Regions from separate parts of the Paenibacillus favisporus genome, predicted to be linked through region 3. Evidence: riboswitches for the same ligand, from Rfam matches in the RefSeq annotation. Region 3 holds a riboswitch; each other region holds the start of a gene.
The links. A riboswitch is a leader RNA that binds a small molecule or an ion and turns the genes downstream of it on or off. The one in region 3 is predicted to bind cyclic di-AMP.

Region 1 (4,894 bases), on a different contig from region 3:
TGCATATAGCCATAAACGGTGTGGTCGCGGCTGGATCCGAGCTGATAGTTGACATAGGCATGCGCCGTGGCCAGGCAGACGGGAGACAGCTCCTTCTGCGCGAGTTCGTCAAGAACCTTCAGATTGAGCCAGGGGTACAGGGCCTGGGCCAGTTTCAAAAGTCTTCTGCCCCGTTGGCGCACCGCTTCATCATTTTCATGTGCAGCGATTCTTCCGAGGATGTACCGGTCAATCCGGGCGATCTGACGGATATCCCGTTGGTCGGCAGCTGCGTAAATCGCCAGCATGGCCGCGCCGTCTTGGCGGACCAAGCGATTCATCATCGGATGAAGGATGAACCCTTCCAGCTCTTCCTGGCTCTGGATACGCCCTTCTGCAATTCGGGTTTGGAGGTCAAACACATGGCTGAAGCCTCCAACCGACAAGTCGTTATCCAGCGTTTGCACGTAATCGAGCAGTTTGGTGCTTTTGTCGTTCAACACGGTCACCTCCAGATTATTTTATGATAAGAAATATGACGTGAATTGCAGTTTGAAATCTTCGATCACTATTATTTGTAAGTTAATATTACATAAATATAGTGATTTGTCAATGTCAGGGCACTTAATCACTGTTTTTTTGTTTTTTAATGTTATATAATATTACATAAGTGATGTTATAATGCATTTCCCTTTACAATTCGGATGATTTTGTGTATAATAAAAAAGTTCGTTAAATGAACTTTGGATATGCGGTAGTGGTGGAATGGCAGACACGCTATCTTGAGGGGGTAGTGGGCGTACGCCCGTGGAGGTTCGAGTCCTCTCTACCGCATCTATGAACACAGAAAGAAGCTTCCTTGGAGAAATCCAGGGAAGCTTCTTTTTTGCTTATATTGCATTTTCGTATATTTCGGGGTCCCCGCAAAGCAAATGAATTCGGATCGAAGCAAGTGGCGTATATTGAGGGACTGCCTTGCCTATTCGCTTTTTCGGGACTCAAGCAGCTTGCGGATGTCGTTTTCGATTTTGTCCGGCGTTGTTTTGGGAGCATAACGCTTGATGACCCTGCCCTTGGAATCGACCAGGAACTTGGTAAAGTTCCACTTGACCGCTTTCGAGCCTAGCACGCCCGGCGCTTCCCGTGTGAGGTATTGAAACAGCGGATGGGCGTTGCTGCCCTTGACGTCGATCTTCTCAAACATCGGGAACGTGACCCCGTAATTCATCTGGCAGAATTCGCCGATCTCCTCGCTGGTACCCGGCTCCTGATTGGCAAACTGGTTGCTCGGAAAGCCGAGAATTTGAAAATGATGGTCGCGGAACTCGTCGTACAGCTCCTGCAGCCCGCGAAACTGCGGCGTAAATCCGCATTTGCTGGCCGTGTTCACGATCAGCAGCACGTCACCTTCATATTCCTTTAACGATACCTCTTTACCACGCAGCGTGTTCACTTGAAAATCATAGACGCTCACTGCCATCCTCCTCCTTTTTGCTGCTATGAATCATTATCCAGCCGAAGCATTTACCAAGCACGCAATTTAATTTTAAACGATTGAACTTTAATGTCAATGCGGGTATTCCTGCGAGCCAGTGTCCCCAAATGTCCTGTTTTCCATAAATGCGCCAAATCGGGAGCATAAAAGAGGTAGAAGTCAAAAAGCCAAAATGTAAGCGCTAATAAGAGCCTGAATGTTCCAAAATTCGCGGTTCATGATTTTTAGACTGCCTTTACAGCTTGGAAGGAGCGGGTGTATGATTCAGAGCGTATTCAATACAGTTTCCATTACTAATCGCTGAGTTTCCGCAAAAAAGCGCGGAAATCGGGGGAACCAAACGCGTGCCATGGAGCAGCGAACCGGTGTGAGAGTCGGGGGTCTGCTGCCAGCCGCAGGGGTGAATCCCGGCTACGGATGCCATGGATCCGGCCGGGTAGAGCGACTCTCACCGCTCGAATCCGTCAGCTAACCTCGTAAGCGTCGTTTGAGAGAGGAATGATGAAACTTGCGACCCGAATAAACTTTCGGATCACAGGGGGATCAGCTGACCTCTGTGTTTTTTTTACCCTTTTTTAGCTAATTGGAACGAAAGTGAGCATTCATCACAATCACATACACTTATCAATAACGCTTAATTTCGGCCGGAAACGGCCGGGAGCGGGGGAACCACAGCGGCCGCCTGGAATGGAAGCCGCCGGGGTGAATCTTTCTGGTACGGTAAGTACCGGGAGGTAGGGCGACTCTCACGCCCGAATCCGACAGCTAACCTCGTCAGCGTAACGGGAGAGGCAGCACTTGTCGTGCGCATTTTGAATATAGGACGATCCTACTCATATTCGTCCACATTCAAGAAGCCGCGGGAAAGGTCCTTCTTTCCCTGCGGCTTCTTTTGCGTATTCGCTGCTGCCGCACAGGAGGAGCATTTGAAATGGACAACGTCGTTATTGTGACCGCGCCGAATGAGGCGGGACGCAATTTTATCAAGCTGCTGATGTATTGGAAAAGGCCCTTTGCCGTTCTGACCAACAGTGCTCAGGAGGAACGCCTCTTGAGAAAAATGGGGGTGCAGCGGATCATCCGGCTGAATACGAATCACGCGGAGGATTGGGTGGTGCCCGAAATGGAGGTCGGCAAAATCTTTCTGTTTGAAAGCAGCCTCAACCTGACCTGCCGCTATTTGCAAATCTGCCGTCCCTGGACGTCGGAACCGGTATATGTCATTACGCAGAGGGGCAGCTCACCCGGCATTTACCGGGGGCTTGGTGCCGATCACATCATTTATACCTTAAACGGCGAAGTCGGATTTTTACTGAAATAAAGATGATTATAACCACGCAAAGGAGAGACCGGAAACGATGATGGATGTATATATGATACTTGCACTTGCTGCCACCTATGGCGTGTTCTTGTTATTTCTTCATTGGTGCGGCCGAGTGGTGGAAGAAGGGGGCAAAGACCAATGATTGTCGTTGGGGCATTCGCCGTGCTTGTCTTTATCTATTTGGTTTACGCCTTGATCCATCCGGAAAAATTTTGACCGGTATTTTAAATCTGTAAGCCTCAAGGGGCCAAAGCAGAACATGCTCGTAAGAGGGGGAAGCCAGCCTTGGATATTTTGCAAATTTGTATCGTGATTTTCGTGCTCCTGCTGCTCGTGAAGCCGGTAGGCACTTACGTATATCATATGTTCTCCAATGAACCGAACCGGACGGACCGGATCTTCGGCGGCGTGGAAAGAGTTCTATACCGGATCATCGGGCTGAAGCAGCGGGGCAGCATGAATTGGAAAAAGTACGCGCTCAGCATGATCGCAACCAATATCTTTCTGGTAGCGATCAGCTATATATTGCTCAGAACGATGGGCGCCCTACCGGGTAACCCGAGCGGAATCGGCAATATGGAGGCGAGCCTGTCCTTCAACACAGTCATCAGCTTTATGACGAACACGAACCTCCAGCATTACAGCGGGGAGAGCGGCATGTCTTATTTTGGCCAAATGATCGTCATCACGATGATGATGTTCACCTCGGCCGCCTCGGGCCTGGCTATCGCGATTGCTTTTATGCGCGGCATCACCCGCAGGGGTGAGGGACTCGGGAACTTCTTCGAGGATTTTATCAAGGCGCATGTCCGCCTGTTCGTGCCGCTCGCCCTCATCGTGACCCTGGTGCTGGTCGGACTCAAGGTGCCGCAGACGCTGGAGCCGATGCGGGCCGTGCAAACGCTGGGAGGCGGCGTGCAGCAGATTCCGCTGGGTCCTGTAGCCTCGCTGGAATCGATCAAACACCTCGGAACGAACGGGGGAGGTTTCTTCGGCGTCAACTCGGCCCATCCGTTCGAGAACCCGAGCCCGCTGACCAACGTGATCGAAATTCTCAGCATGTGGACGATTTCAGCGTCACTGCCTTACACGTTCGGACGGTTCGCCCGGAACAAGAAGCAGGGCTGGATGATTTTCAGCGTCATGATGACGCTGTTCGTAGCGTTCCTGTGCCTGACGTATTTCTCGGAAAAAGCCGGCAACCCGCTGATCAACCAATTGGGAATCAACAGCTCGGCCGGCAGCATGGAAGGCAAGGAGGTGCGCTTTGGTATCGCGCAGTCCGCGTTGTTCACAACCGTCACCACCGCCGCAACGACGGGGTCGGTCAACAACATGCATGATACGCTGACGCCGCTGGGAGGACTTGCGCCCTTGGCCGAAATGATGTTGAACGTCGTGTTCGGCGGCAAGGGAGTCGGCTTCGTCAATATGATCATGTATGCGATCCTTGGCGTGTTTATCTGCGGCCTGATGGTCGGCCGGACGCCGGAATTTCTGGGCCGGAAGATCGAAGCCCGGGAGATGAAGCTGATCGCGGTGGCGATTCTGATGCATCCCTTCATTATTCTTGCGCCGACGGCGATTTCGTTTATGACGCACCTGGGAACCGACGCCTTCTCAAATCCTTCGTATCACAGCTTGAGCCAGTCGCTCTATGAGTTCACCTCCTCGGCGGCGAATAACGGCTCCGGGTTCGAGGGATTGGCGGACAATACTGTATTCTGGAACGTTAGCACCGGTCTGGTGATGCTCCTCGGCCGATATATTTCGATTATCGCGCTGCTCGCCGTTGCAGGTTCGCTGGCGGTGAAGCAGAAGGTCGCCGAGACTCAGGGCACCTTCCGGACCGACAACAAGCTGTTCGCCGGCATTTTGACCGGTACCGTGCTGCTGATCGGGGCACTGACATTTCTTCCGGTTCTCGTTTTGGGGCCGGTCGCCGAATTTTTAACACTTAACTAAAGAGGTGGAGCAAGTCATGAGCGGACAACGCAAAAGCATGCTGTCTGGCGGCATTGCCAAACAGGCGCTGAAAGACAGCTTTATGAAACTGAACCCGGCCGTAATGATGAAAAATCCGGTCATGTTCGTTG
Region 2 (4,894 bases), on a different contig from region 3:
CGTTCGTTTTGATATATTGATCCAGCTGCTGCTTCAGCTTCTCCAGGTCTTCCTGTTCCTGCTTGGCCAGCTGGGCTTTCTGTTTCTTGTCATTGTTATTCGTGACGATGCTCTCTTGGGAGTCTTTTTTGCCCTGGTCCATATTTTTATCCATCGGCAAATTCGACCTGAAATTGAGCACGCCGTTTCCGGTGCTGAGGGCATTGTTGAAGGCCTGGCTCATTTCCTCAAATTTCTTGGCGTCCGTGGCGCTCATGGAATAGAGCACGATAAACAGGGCCAGCAGCAGTGTCAGCAGGTCGGCATAGGGGAGAAGCCAGGATTCGTCGGCATGCTCCTCATGCGGTTCATGTCTAGTCTTCTTGGCCACCTGAACCATCCTCCTTCTCATTCATTTGAGCGCGCTCGGAAGGGGTTAAGAAGACGGAGAGCTTCTGGCTGATCGCAATGGTGGATACGCCGGATTGAATCGACAGCAGTCCTTCCACCATCATGAGCTTGAGCTCCACTTCTTTTTTGGACAGGCGTTTCAGCTTATTGGCGATCGGGTGCCACAGGACATAACCGGTAAAAATACCGAGCAGTGTCGCAATAAAGGCCGCGCCAATCGCGTGGGCCAGCTCGGCCATATTCTCCATCTTGGTCAGGGCGGCGATCAGGCCGACGACGGCACCAAGCACCCCGAGGGAAGGAGCATACATACCGGCTTGGGAGAAGAGCAGGGCACCTGCACGGTGACGCTCTTCCGTCGCCGCAATATCTTCCATCAAGACGTCGCGGACGAACTCCTGGTCGTTACCGTCGATAATCATGCGCATACCGTTGCGCAGGAAGGCGTCGTCGATTTCTTCGACCTTGGTCTCCAGAGCGAGGAGGCCTTCTCGGCGGGTGATGGAGGCCCACTCCATGAACAGGGTGATGAGCTCTTGACGCTGCATGAGTTTTTGTTTGACGAAGGTCATTTTTAACAGCTTCGGGAACTTTTTGACCTCAGACATCGGAAAGCCGATAAACAGCGTAGCGGCGGTTCCGGCGAGAATAATGACATAAGCGGCGGGCGTCAGCAGGCTGACGATCGGGGCGCCCTTCAGCACCATGCCGACTAGGACTGCAACCACACCGAGTATCAGGCCAACAATCGTTGAAATTTCCATTGCACACCTCATCCATGAGAAATAGAATTGAATCCTTTCGGAATCGACCGCGTTTACATCCTTGCAACATGGTCGCTTTCACAAAAAACGGTTTATATTATTTATCGACACCATTCTCTTTTTTTTTAAGGGATATTTTCCGGTATAATGAAATGACAAGGTTCATCTGTCCTACAAAATCAAGCCTAAGCAGCATACCCTGCAGGGAATAATCACAGCACAAACGGGTGACGAATGGCCCACTTGATGCCCCGACCCAGGGGCGCATGGAGCAGGGCGTTCACCATTCACAATAATCGCTTATAGATCGTATGAGTAACTAAACTTCGATATGGAGGGAATGGCATGGGTGTTAAGCATGGTCGTGACTATGACGGCATATTGACCGATTTGACGGCAGCTGTCGGGGAAATTCCGGACAGTTATTTATTTTTTGAAATGGCGGAGCAGGATTGGATGCAGCTGGGTATCGAAGAGAAACGTGAGGTGCATGAGGCGCTGGCGGAGGATTTGTTCTATGCGCTGGGAGCCGAACCTGTCATCACTGTTGGAAGCGGTGTCGTGATGTATGACAAGGACCATCACCGGATCAACCTCTTGATCGGCGACGAGGAGCTGACCGTAGTCTCACTGATATAGTCCCTGGGGCCGGATGGATTTTATAAACCCGTCCATGGTAAGATATTATTCGTATGTACTCTCCTTGGAGAAGCATGATTACATTCAGGGATGAATACAATGGGTAAAGGTTTTTCGCCCGAGCATACATTAATGACACATCCTGGTGAACCTCGGGGATGTTAGGTTTCAGGGAGGAACGGAAGAATGGTATATACGCAAGAAGAAGTAGAAACGCATTTGTCTAAGCTGGAAGGCTGGGAGCTTGAAGAGGGCCGCTGGATCGTGCGCAAATACGTTTTCTCCAATTTCATGAAGGGCATTTCCTTTGTGGATGAGGTTGCGGCCATTTCAGAGGCTTTTGGCCACCACCCCTTTATTACGATTGATTATAAAAATGTGACGCTGCGTTTGACTTCATGGGATGAGGGCGGGATTACGTCCCTGGATGTTAAGGAGGCCCACCAATTTAACGAACTGTTCGAAAAAATGCGTTCCGGCGAAAAAAGGTAACGAGAATAATGCAGCAAATAAAAACACGCTTTGCGATGAACGTCCCGTTCTTCCAAAGCGTGTTTCTGTATGCATTACAACCGTTATTTCTTCTCAGCCAACCACTGGGCCACATTGGCGATCTCTTCAGCTTTCAACTTGTCTTTAAAGGATGGCATGCCGCCCTTACCTTTAGTGATAATGGTGTAAATCTCTTCAGCGGACAGTTGGCTTCCGATCTTTTGAAGGTTCGGGCCTACGGCACCCTGAAGCTGATCCCCGTGACAGCTAATGCAGCCTTGGTCTTTAACCACAGCTTCGGCCGCTGCGGCGTCCATCGTGACTTCCGGCATGGTCGGCTTCTCTTCTTCCGCCACCTGCTCTTTGCCTGGAAGCGTAAACATGAGCACAATTGCCATAACCACTGCGATCGTTAATACACCGCTCATGATCCATTTTTGCATCCGTTTTCGTCCTTTCTATGTAAACTGTCATTCTTCATTCCTTCATTATAACGGAACAAGCCATCACATCAAATAGTTTGTGTCAAAAAAGCAAACGAATCCAAACTTGGGGCCACCAAAAATACACAAATTTGTACCATTTTTATGATGATGGAGTTTTCAAGTTAGATCCCTTCATAGACCATACAGTGAAACAGCTGTTCACCTTCTGGGGTCAGCTTGGGGTAGGTATCAGCGATGACAAACCCCGACTTCCCGTAAGCCCGGATGGCCCGCTTATTCCATGTATGCACTTCAAGGTCGATTTCGTCCCCTGGCCGTTTATCACGGGCTGCACCGACCACAGCCTGCATAAAGCTCTTACCCAGCCCCTGGCCGCATAAATCAGGCCGCATGCCAACACCAAGCCGGGTCACGCCTGCCAAGGGAAAGAACTGCGCGAACCCGCACAGGGTATGTTCAGCATCCAGGACGGACACATATTGGCTTTGCCTCACCTCAGGATCACCAAATTCAACGCCAAGCGCCTCCATCTGATCCCACGGCAGCCAGCCGTATAAATCGTATGGAGGTTCGTACACCCAGCCGCAGACGGTCTCAGCATCCTCCCGCGTCATCGGGACGATCATGAAGCTCTCATGTTGGAGGTTCATGTGCAGATCTCCCTTCCAGACCTCCCTGTAGGATTTGAACATTAGAGAAAAAATATTCCGGATTGTCCCAGATATCTGTTTAATTTCGGAATAGAGGGGTAAATGAGGAGTAGCGGGCGGGAATGGAAGGGTTACCCATTTCTGTCCGCAAAAAATCCCGCAAAAGGAGATTTCGGCAAAAATCTCATTCTACGGGATCTCGTACCCTTGCTTTACCTGCATTACTGGACGTCATCTACGTCCTCGGAATCGACGGCGGCGGTTTTGTATTTATCCGTACTCATGATTCGTTTGGCGCCAACGTAGCGGTTGACGTAGTAGCTGTCGCTCAGAGAGCTGATGATCACACCGCGAGAAGTGGAGGCATGTGCGAATTTTCCGTCGCCGACGTAAATTCCGACATGGGATACTCCGGCTCCCGATGTATTAAAGAATACCAGGTCGCCTGCTCTCAGATCACTGCGGGATACGGCCGAACCCATGCTGAACTGGGAACCAGACTGATGGGGCAGATCGATGCCCAATTGATCAAATACGTACATTGTAAATCCCGAGCAGTCAAATCCGTTTGTTGTGGTTCCGCCCGTTCTGTACTTGGTTCCGATCGCACTGTCAATCACTTTATCCATCTTGGAATCCGCGAAAGCGCTTCCTGTGCCGACCGTGAGCACGATGGCGAAACTCATGACTGCTGCTGCAAGCTTCTTCTTCAAGTAAAATACCCCTTCCGGCGCCTGCGAGGTTAGCTTAAGGATTCGGTAGAAGGCCCCCTATGATCCCTCTGAAGCAAGATCAATTCACCCATAACTGGTTCCCCCGCTTTCCTTAGTGTGAGGAAATTCGGCATGAACTTTTTACACTATGTATAATTCCCTGCTACTTCTTATTCGTTCGCAACTTTGTGTCAGGTAAAGATTACAAAGTTGTTACTATCGCTGGGACTATTGTAACAAAGGAATCGGACTTTGGCAATTGTTTCTAACAGAAAAAGAAGATTTGTAGGAAAATTTATAGGAAATGATGTTTATTTGTTGGCCGAGTGGGTAAAAGAAATGACAAGGGTGGAAAAAACAGGAGAAAACCGTGGATTTACTCGTTTAAAAAAATTTTTTGAAATGCTGTTACCTTTTCGGTGGTTCTTACGTCTAATAAGTAACAACAAACCCGCGGGGCGATTTCGGCAAAAATCAGCGGCGCGGGTTGTTCTGGATATGCATTGTTTTCGAGAGATAATCAATTGTAAACCGCAGCTTGGTATTTGGCCGTACTCATGACCCGTTTGGCGCCAACGTAGCGGTTGGCGTAGTAGCTTTGGCTCAGTTTGCTGATGGTAACGCCTTTCGAAGAGGACGCGTGTGCGAATTTTCCGTTGCCGATGTAAATGCCGACATGGGAAACGCCTGCGCCTAGGGTATTAAAGAAAACCAGGTCTCCTGCTCTCAGCTGGCTTTTGGAAACAGCGGTACCTGTTTTATACTGCGCAGCGGATACACGCGGGAGGTTTAACCCCAGC
Region 3 (4,894 bases):
TGCCTGACCTGATTGTCGTGGACGGCGGCAAAGGCCAAATTTCCGCCGCAATCGACGTGCTGCAGAACGAGCTGGGCCTGTTCATCCCGGTATGCGGTCTGGTCAAGGACGTCAAGCACCGGACCGCGCAGCTGATGGTGGGCGATCCGCCCGAGCCGATTTCGCTGCCGCGCGACAGCCAGGAGTTCTACCTGCTCCAGCGCATCCAGGATGAGGTGCACCGGTTCGCCATCACCTTCCACCGCGAGCAGCGCGGCAAGTCGATGGTGGCATCCAAGCTCGACGCCATCCCAGGCATCGGCGAGAAGCGGCGCAAGCTGCTGCTGAAGCATTTTGGCTCGCTCAAAAAAATAAAAGAGGCCCGGATTGAAGACTTCCGGCCTCTCTCGATCGGCGATAAGCTCGCCGGACAAATTATAGCAGCCCTTCAGGAGGAGGAGTCGTAGCATACGGCTTCTCCTTCTTTTTGCCGTAAAACAGGTAAATGACCCAGGCGACGATAAACGGCATGACGCAGGTGACCACGCCCGCCAAAATGTTCGTCAGATCCCCCATGCTGAACAAGCTGAAGCTCATCAGGATGCTGTCGAACACGACGTGGGCGAACATGACCGCGATGTAGCCGTGACGCAGGAAGATCAAGCAGAACAGGAGACCGATGAACAGGAGCTCGATCGGCCGGGTGTATATCGGGTAGATCGGGTACAGCGTATGGCCGAAGGCCCAAATCAGCGTCGGAATGACGCAGGCGACAAATGTGTTCCTTACGATTTTCTTCAGCATCGGAATGCCGAACAGGCGGTACACGGCCTCTTCGGAGATGCCGGCCATCCAGGCCATGATCGGCAGCATCCACGGGTACAGCATGTTATACGGGGACTGCGAGGCGTCCGTCGTGGACCAGCTGTGGATCGTCCGGTCCAGGACGAGATAGATCACCGACTGCGCCCCCATTAGGATAAATGCCCACAAATACCCGGTGAACATGCTGTGGAGCACGTAACGCCCGTATCCTGGCTCTTTGGCGCGGGCCCAGGCGTTGTAACCGGCTTTGCGCCATAGTCCGTCCCCGCCGACCAGGGAGAAATACAGGAGCACCGTCATCGCTATGCTCAGGATCACCTGAACGACCATGGCCACGATCAGCCCGAACTGGGAGAAGCCTTCCGCTTCCAGCACCGGCAGCATGTTATAAGTCGTCAGCAATGAGACAACAAAATAAAACAAGGATAAAAACAGCCCGCGGGCAAAGGATGTGTACCGCCGCGTCAGCGCACTGTAAATGATGGCGAGAATGCCGAGCACGATCGTAAACAGTCCATATCCCAGCATGGTCAGCATTGTGGCGCTATTGGTCTGCTTCTCTACATAAGCCGTATGAGCGGATGGGACCGAAAATCCAGGGAGAAAGGAGTGAAGCTCCCCATCCTCAAAAGCAAACTTGAATTCCAGCTGCGATTCTCCAATTTGCGAGGAGGAGTCGGTATAGATCAATCCGGGCTCATCCTTGCCGCTCGATACTTTCAAGGAGCTTGTGTTGTAGCCCAGCTTCTGCAGCCAGGACGAGGCGATTTCCTCTTTATCCTCCAGCGTCATGTTTCCTTCGACAATTCTCAGTTTCTGCTTGCGCATCGTTTCGTTCGTTTCGGCCATCGCGGCCGCATACTTGGAATACGGAGGCGTGATGGAGAACCCGACGACCTTGCCCGTGTTCATATGTACGTCTACATTGACATATCCCTGATCGCTCGACTCGGGCAGCCGGACCCGGAACACGTCATAAGGATACTTCGGTTCGTATTTCTTGTTATATTCGGTAAGAAGCTTCTCTCTGGATAAATAACCATAAAGGTCCGATTCCGACTGGTACGTGACAAGCGGCTTATCTGCAATGCCTGTTTGAATATTCAACCGGTCCGAGGCAAACGCTTTGGCGGCTGCTTCCGCCTCCGATTTGCTGATGACCTTGGTCGTTTGCCCCTCCAGCGTCTCCGAGCTCGTCTGCGGAAACACTTGTACGAAAAAGAATAAAATAAGGCCGATGACTCCCAAAATGCCCAGCCATTTATAATTGGCCCTGATTTCCAGCGGCTGGTTTAACCGGTCCATGAAATCCCCCCTTGAATGTGATAAAGATACCATTCCCCCCAATACAGTACGGTAAACATAACATAGAAGATTCGCCCAAAACCAGTATACCCTGAAAATAGTGGTGAAAAAACGATGAAAATCAAGGAAAGCCATCGAAAAGAGAAGATAACCGCAGGCCGTGTCCACTTGCATTGCGAATCAGGCTGTTTTCCAACCAATTCATCAGAAAAAGGCCTTTGTGATGTCCCACAATAAAGATTATAATTTTGATGCAAATGAATAAGAACGCCGAATTTCTCATTGAAAACGGGGGAACCATTTTTTTGGGGTGAATTTCGTTGGGCGGTTTTGTCGTCCGCGAATAGGGCAACCTGTGCATGCCCGAATCCGTCAGCTAACCTCGTAGGCGTCGTGCATGCAGGAGCCAAACCGAAAGGCATTGGATTTCCGATGCTTTTTTTCTTTTGACTTTTTTAAAGAGGTGAATGTATTGATTGGTAAATGGAAGTGGTTCCGGCTGGCCCCTCCGCAAATATTAACTCTGGGTTTTGCGGCCATTATTTTGATCGGAGCCATACTGCTCACCTTGCCGATTTCGAACACGACGGGAAAGCCGCTGAGTTTTATTGATGCCTTGTTTACGGCAACCTCGGCGACCTGCGTGACCGGTTTGGTTGTCAAAGATACGGGGCTATACTTCAGCACGTTCGGCCAGGTGGTCATCATGCTGCTGATTCAAGTCGGGGGACTCGGCTTTATGACGATGGCCACCCTGGTCGCCCTGGCTTTCAAGCGCCGGATTTCACTTCGGGACCGGCTCCTGCTGCAGGAAGCGATGAATCAGAATACGATGGAAGGCATCGTCCGTCTGATCCGGAAAGTCATATTTTTTTCGTTGGCGATCGAAGGCTGCGGAGCGCTGCTGCTGGCCATCCGGTGGTCGTTCGATATGCCTCTTGGAAAAGCAATCTATTTTGGAATATTTCATGGTGTGTCCATGTTCAATAATGCGGGATTCGACCTGTTCGGCCATTTTAACAGCCTGACGGGATTTGTATACGACCCGCTCGTCAATTTTGTCGTGATGTTTCTGATCGTATCCGGCGGTATCGGTTTTATCGTCATGTCCGACCTGGTAGATTACCGGGTAAACCGGAAGCTGTCACTTCATACGAAAGTGGTATTGTCCATGACCGGCGCCCTGATCGTGATCGGAGCGGTCGTCATCTTTATCTTTGAATTCACGAATCCCAAAACGCTCGGTTCCCTGAACTGGGGCGGCAAAATTCTCGCCTCACTGTTCCAGTCGGTTACGCCGCGGACGGCCGGGGCGAATACGCTGGACCTGGCAAGTATGCGCCAGGCGTCGCAATTTTTTACGATCATCCTGATGTTTATCGGCGCTTCGCCGGGCTCCACGGGGGGCGGAATCAAGACTACGACGTTCACCATTCTCGTCGGTGCGGTGATTGCGATGATCCGCGGCCGCGACGATATCGTCCTGTACCGTTACCGTTTGGCCCAGGAGCGGATTTTCAAAGCGCTGACCATTACCTTCCTGGCCTTGTTCCTGGTGGTCGGCGTATCCATGGTTCTGTCTACGACGGAAGACAGCAGCTTCTTGATGATCCTGTACGAGACGACTTCGGCTTTCGGCACCGTAGGATTATCGCTCGGGCTGACGCCGCATTTGTCCTTGATCGGGAAAATCCTGATCTGTGTGACGATGTTTGCCGGGCGCCTTGGACCCCTGACCTTTGCCTATGCGCTCGGTCCGAAGAAGGGCAAGGAGCTGTACCGCCATCCCGAAGGCAAAATCATTATCGGGTAACCGTGGCTTGGATGAATCAACGTTTCCATTTTGTCAAAGTCATCATATATAAAATCAACATTAAGGGATAAGGAGCATCTGGAGAGAAATGAAAACACAGCAGTTTGTCGTCATCGGTTTGGGGCGGTTCGGCTCAAGCCTGGCCATGGAGCTTATGGATTTGGGTTACGAGGTGCTTGGGGTGGATATTAATGAAGAAGTGGTCAATGACATGAGCGAGCATTTGACTCACGCCGTAGTGGCGGATGCAACCGATGAGGAGGTTCTTAAATCGCTGGGAATCCGTAACTTTGACTGCGGGATCGTGGCGATCGGGGACGATATCCAGATGAGCATCCTTGCCGCAATCCTGCTGAAGGAGCTCGGCGTTCAGACCGTGGTGGCGAAGGCCATCTCCATGCTGCACGGCAAAGCCTTGTCCAAACTGGGCGTGGACCGGGTGATCTTCCCGGAGCGGGATATGGGCATCCGGGTGGCGCATCAGCTCGTGACGCCGAATTTGCTGGATTACATTGAGCTGTCCAAAGAATACAGCATCGTGGAGATGACCGTACCGCAATGCCTGAACGGAAAGACGCTCAGCGAAGTCAATACGAGAGCCCGGTACGGTTGCAGCATCGTCGCACTTCATCGTCCTGAGGGAATCATCGTTGCGCCGACGGCGATGGACCAGCTGCATGCGGGGGATATCATGGTCATTATCGGCTCTAACAGCAATATCGACCGCTTCGAGAGCGAAGCGGTGAACGTCAAATCGTAAATCTGGAAGTGAGACAGACATGGAATCCCCGACGACCGAAATCATTCATCACATTTTAATACTGCTGCTGTTTATCATTGCCGTCGGCATGCTGTCCGGAAGACTGGCCTCCTGGCTCAGGCTTCCCGACGTTGCTGTGTTTATCGTGGCAGGCATGCTGCTTGGGCAGGGGCTGCATCTGATCAACGAGGCAAGCAGCTCGCTGATCAACC
Region 4 (4,894 bases), on a different contig from region 3:
CACCTTTTTTGTGATGGGCAGCCGGGCGAAGAAGCATCCCGAGCTGGTCGAGCGCATCGTCCGTGAAGGACATGTGATCGGAAACCACTCCTATAATCATCCCGTGTTTCACAAATTGGAGATGGACGAATATGTAGCCGAGATTAAGCGGACGGAGAACACGCTTTACGGCATCGTCGGCTATAAGCCCAAGCTGATCAGGCCGCCTTATGGAGACATCACGGAACGCCAACTGCGCTGGGCCAAGCAGCAGGGCTACAAAATCGTAAACTGGAACGTCGATTCGCTGGATTGGAAAGGAATCGGCAAGGAAGCGGTCAAGCGCAACGTGCTGTCCACCGTTGGGCAAGGCTCGATCATTCTTCAGCATGCGGGAGGCGGAACCACGTCCAATCTCAGCGGTACGATCGATGCCCTTCCGGACATTATTCGGACCTTGAAAAATAAAGGCTATTCATTCGTCACGCTGCCGAGGTTACTTCACGTTCCAAAAGACAAGTAACGCGCTGAGCGTACAAAAAAACCGGCTTTCGTACAAAAGCCGGTTTTTCCGTGTTGTTATGAATAGCTTGAACTATTTAATGAAGTACAGCTCAACGTCCTGGAATCCGAAGGCACTGACGCTTTCCGGGCTGCCCGGTACGAAAATGTCGATGCGTTTCCCCTTAATCGCGCTCCCGGTATCCTTAGCTGTCGCTACGAAGGCTTTCTTCGGAAGGCCCGGGAAGCTGTGACCGGTAACGAGCACTTTCGTTCCCAATGGAATAACGGACGGGTCAACCGCGATCGTACCCAGCTTCAGCGGGTTGCCGAAGTAATCCACTGCGCCCCACTTGCCGTTTTCGCTAGCTGAGGAAGAATATGCCGTAGCTCGGACGTCCAGCGTTTTGGAGTAATCGAAGGTTTTACCCCATGCTTCCACGACTTTGTCATCGCCGTTGACGTTCAGGGAAGCGGCCGTGATGATGGAGCCGCTGTCCTCTGCGGCAAATGCCTTGGCTGTGCTTGCTCCGGGAACGTTTAATTTCAGGCCCGGATAAATATTGGTTGCTTGTACATTCGGATTTGCATTCATCAGTTGATTCAAATTAACGCCATATTGTTTAGATAGTGTATAGAAGGTGTCTCCATCCTTCGCTACATGGACCGAGTCCGCAAACGTGGGTACCGTCTGTACCGCCAGAGAAATGCCGATGATGGCTGCAAGTGTCTTGATTCCTTTAAATCTTTTCATGGTTCCTCCTTAAGTCGTGATGCCTGCGAAGTTAGCTGTCGGATTCGGATTGAGGAGACAACCCTACGCCCTGTTGGTGCGATTCACCCCAAGCGTACTATGTACACAAATTACATCCCCCGCACTTTACCTTAAAAGTTTCGGCTCAACAAATATATCACAATTTTGTAACCTGTGCGCATGAAAATGTTACCAATCCAAAACCCTTGAATGATCAGGCTTTATTTAGAGTTGTTAGCTGACTTAAGCAAGGGAGAAACGGCTCAATTCCTTTCAAAAAAGTTACAACATCTTCATTCATTTTAACGATTTATTCATAAAAAGGTACAAAAAAAGCCCTGGATGAGTAATATTCTCGTCCAGGGCTTTATCATTTGTAGATTCAGGCTCTTGGTCAAAGGACCTTGCTTAGAAAATCTTTCGTACGGCTGTTTTGCGGGTTACCGAACACTTCTGCAGGCGTCCCCTGCTCGACGATTTGTCCGCCGTCCATAAAGACGATCCGGTCGCCGACTTCCCGGGCAAACCCCATTTCATGCGTTACGATTACCATCGTCATGCCGCCCTCCGCGAGCTTCTTCATGACCTCCAGCACTTCGCCGACCATTTCCGGGTCCAGCGCCGAAGTCGGCTCGTCAAAGAGCATGACGTGGGGCTGCATGGCCAGCGCCCGTGCGATGGCGATCCGCTGCTTCTGTCCGCCTGACAGCTGGGACGGATACGCATCCTTCTTGTCGGATAATCCGACCGTGCGCAGCAGGTCAAGGGCAATCCGTTCCGCCTCGGCCGGCGGCTGCTTTTTCACCTTAACCGGCGCCAGCATGAGGTTCTGCAGCACCGATTTATGCGGGAACAGGTTAAAATGCTGGAACACCATGCCCATTTTTTCGCGTGTGGCATTGATGTTATGGCGTTTGTCCGTAATCGGCTCGCCTTCAAACGTGATCTGTCCCCCTGTCGGGGTTTCGAGCAGATTCAAACAGCGGAGAAAGGTACTTTTTCCCGAGCCGCTGGGGCCGATCACGACGACGACCTCGCCTTTGGCGATGTCGATGTCGATCCCTTTCAGAATCTCCAGCTTGCCGAACGATTTGCGCAAATCTTTAACGCTGATCATCGGTATTCAGCCTCCTTTCAAATGCCCCCAGCAGCTTGGACAAGGTAAACGTCATAATGAAGTAGATGGCTGCAATGACCAGCAGCGGACTGAGGTAATCATACGTAATTCCTTGGATAGCCCCCGACTGGTACATCAAGTCGGTGACGCCGATAAACGATACGATGGATGATTCCTTGATAATCGTAATAAACTCATTGCCGATGGCCGGCAGCACGCTTTTTACAGCTTGGGGCAGCACGATGTACCGCATCGTCATACTGCGCGTCATTCCGAGGGAACGGGCCGCTTCCGACTGGCCCCGGTCCACCCCCTGGATTCCGGCACGGAACACTTCCGCAAGGTACGCGGAGCTGTTAATGGACAACGTAATTGCACCGGACTCGATTGGCGTAAATTTGACCCCGAAGGCCACGAGACCGTAGTGAATAATAAACAGCTGAACAACCATCGGGGTACCGCGGAGAACTTCCACCCATACCGAACCGATCAGCTTCGGCAGCCACAAGCGGGACATCCGCAGCAAGGATATAATAATGCCCAGCACGAAGCCGCAGATGACGCCGATGGCCGCCAGGAGCAGTGTATACTGGATACCTGTCGCAAAATACGTCCGGTATTCCCAAAAAACGGAGAATATATTCATAAAGACCCAAGAACCTCCTTTGTCATCATACCTGCCTGTCCCATCCTTTCCCTGTATACAACAGATCGGGACATTTTTGAAACAAGGTACCCATCATTGAACAGAAAAAATAGCGAATTCGCTTCGCTATTTTATCCGATGTATAAAATGAGAACAGACAGCTTAACCTCTATTTCTGTGCAGCCAAATCGCTCGCTTCGGCAACGTACTGCTCAATCTTGTTTTCGGAATTCAGACGGTCCAGCGTTTTGTTGATTTGGTTCACGAGCTCGGTGTTGCCTTTTTTGATCCCGATCGCGTAGCCGTCTTCCTTATAATCAGGAACCGCATCCGCAATTACCAGACCTTTGACGTTCTTGATGTATGCCTCGGCAACCGGCTTCTCCATGATGGAGGCATCCACGCGGCTCGAGTTCAGCTGCAGCACGATGTCGGAAATTTTGCCCAGACCGGTGATCTTCGCCCCCGGAATCGTCTTGGCGATGTCCTCCTGGATGGAACCCTTCTGAATGCCGAGCGAAGCTCCTTCCAGAGCTTTCATCGTGCTGTATTTGTCTTTGTCAGCCTCTCTGACGACAACGGCCTGCTCCGCCTTATAGTAGTTGTTCGAGAAATCGATTTGTTTCTTTCGTTCTTCGTTTGGTGTAAGGCCCGAAATGACAAAATCTACGCGGCCGGTGGACAGCTCGCCGAGAAGCGCATCAAAGCTCATGTCCTTGACTTCAAGCTGCGCCCCCATGTCTTTGGCGATTTCCTTGGCGATTTCGATATCGAAGCCGACGATTTGGTCCTTGCCGTTCACCATTTTATGAAATTCGTACGGCGGGAAGTCCGCGCTTGTTCCAAGCACGATCGTCTTGCCGCTGGCCGGCTGTTCGCCCGCTGCCGTGCCGCCCTCAGTCGAAGGTTTGCTTCCGCATCCGGCAAGCAGGGAGCCTGCCAGCAGAATGCATGCCGTTAGAATACCCCATCTTTTCATATCTATCTCTCCTGTCCGTTTCAATGATTCTTATTGTTGTTCAAAGGCATGATCCGTATCCGGCCCAGCCCGAAAAACCACGGTTCTAATCATACAATAAAAATGCATGATTATGCAATGACATTTTCATACAGTGGTCAATACATTTCAAAATAGCCAGAATAATGCGGATTACAGTTTTTTAATTCCATTTATTCCTAGTTCTATTGTTTCTTTTAGTCACCTCCCCCTCTTTTTCGGAATAAATATGTATTTACCATTTCAAAGCCCGTCTCCTTCTTAATATCGATGCATAAATCCCTTCAAAAACCTGCACCCTTTGAAAGAAAAGCTTCTTCTTATTATGTAATTACACGCAATGGGGACTCCTACGCAAAAAGTTCACCGAAACGTCAGATGAAGGCGGCAGCCATGGTTCATCATTCCGGGAATGAGGTATTAAATAGCTAGATATTTAGTGGAGGTGTAGTCATGCTGCTGGAAGCTTTATACCATGTCCCCCGGGACAAATGGGCCTATGCATACGATCCGAAGACGATACATCTGCGTGTCCGCACCAAACGAAACGACGTGGATACGGTGGTGGCGATGACCGGAGACAAATACGACTGGGATTCGACCTATTTTGAAATTACGATGGAAAAAGCCGCGACCGACGATATGTTCGATTATTGGGAAGCTGCTGTGCTGCCTAAATACAAGCGTCTTAGCTATGCGTTCCGGATCACTTCCGGCAAGGAAACGATTTACATGCTCGACAACGGGCTGTACCGAAATTGTCCGGCGCCGACGGGCGGCTATTACGAATTTTCTTACATACATGAGATCGACGTGTTTAAGGTGCCGGATTGGGCAAAGGATGCTATTTTTTACCAAATTATGCCCGAACGTTTTGCGAACGGGGATCCAAGCAATGAT

Region 1: it holds a riboswitch for cyclic di-AMP, as region 3 does, so the genes downstream of both, ABID47_RS29545 (hypothetical protein) here and ABID47_RS27190 (TrkH family potassium uptake protein) in region 3, are expected to answer to the same signal.
Region 2: it holds a riboswitch for cyclic di-AMP, as region 3 does, so the genes downstream of both, ABID47_RS33390 (C40 family peptidase) here and ABID47_RS27190 (TrkH family potassium uptake protein) in region 3, are expected to answer to the same signal.
Region 4: it holds a riboswitch for cyclic di-AMP, as region 3 does, so the genes downstream of both, ABID47_RS04500 (3D domain-containing protein) here and ABID47_RS27190 (TrkH family potassium uptake protein) in region 3, are expected to answer to the same signal.

What each region holds. Positions count from the first base shown of each region.
Region 1 covers NZ_JBEPLV010000008.1:185,414-190,307, forward strand. The annotation lists gene ABID47_RS29530 (urease accessory protein UreF) at 1-479, opposite strand, end outside; tRNA gene ABID47_RS29535 (tRNA-Leu) at 731-813, shown strand; gene ABID47_RS29540 (glutathione peroxidase) at 959-1,453, opposite strand; cyclic di-AMP (ydaO/yuaA leader) riboswitch at 1,763-1,973, shown strand; cyclic di-AMP (ydaO/yuaA leader) riboswitch at 2,096-2,268, shown strand; gene ABID47_RS29545 (hypothetical protein) at 2,406-2,795, shown strand; gene kdpF (K(+)-transporting ATPase subunit F) at 2,937-3,014, shown strand; gene kdpA (potassium-transporting ATPase subunit KdpA) at 3,084-4,763, shown strand; gene kdpB (potassium-transporting ATPase subunit KdpB) at 4,780-4,894, shown strand, end outside.
Region 2 covers NZ_JBEPLV010000013.1:13,327-18,220, forward strand. The annotation lists gene motB (flagellar motor protein MotB) at 1-370, opposite strand, end outside; gene motA (flagellar motor stator protein MotA) at 354-1,154, opposite strand; gene ABID47_RS33370 (hypothetical protein) at 1,500-1,793, shown strand; gene ABID47_RS33375 (4a-hydroxytetrahydrobiopterin dehydratase) at 1,980-2,285, shown strand; gene ABID47_RS33380 (c-type cytochrome) at 2,369-2,728, opposite strand; gene ABID47_RS33385 (GNAT family N-acetyltransferase) at 2,893-3,381, opposite strand; gene ABID47_RS33390 (C40 family peptidase) at 3,603-4,094, opposite strand; cyclic di-AMP (ydaO/yuaA leader) riboswitch at 4,098-4,237, opposite strand; gene ABID47_RS33395 (C40 family peptidase) at 4,615-4,894, opposite strand, start outside.
Region 3 covers NZ_JBEPLV010000007.1:186,889-191,782, reverse strand. The annotation lists gene uvrC (excinuclease ABC subunit UvrC) at 1-446, shown strand, start outside; gene ABID47_RS27195 (CPBP family intramembrane glutamic endopeptidase) at 415-2,109, opposite strand; cyclic di-AMP (ydaO/yuaA leader) riboswitch at 2,368-2,514, shown strand; gene ABID47_RS27190 (TrkH family potassium uptake protein) at 2,582-3,922, shown strand; gene ABID47_RS27185 (potassium channel family protein) at 4,011-4,682, shown strand; gene ABID47_RS27180 (cation:proton antiporter) at 4,702-4,894, shown strand, end outside.
Region 4 covers NZ_JBEPLV010000001.1:934,477-939,370, reverse strand. The annotation lists gene ABID47_RS04505 (polysaccharide deacetylase family protein) at 1-502, shown strand, start outside; gene ABID47_RS04500 (3D domain-containing protein) at 575-1,234, opposite strand; cyclic di-AMP (ydaO/yuaA leader) riboswitch at 1,238-1,390, opposite strand; gene ABID47_RS04495 (amino acid ABC transporter ATP-binding protein) at 1,629-2,351, opposite strand; gene ABID47_RS04490 (amino acid ABC transporter permease) at 2,338-2,997, opposite strand; gene ABID47_RS04485 (transporter substrate-binding domain-containing protein) at 3,167-3,976, opposite strand; gene ABID47_RS04480 (alpha-glycosidase) at 4,448-4,894, shown strand, end outside.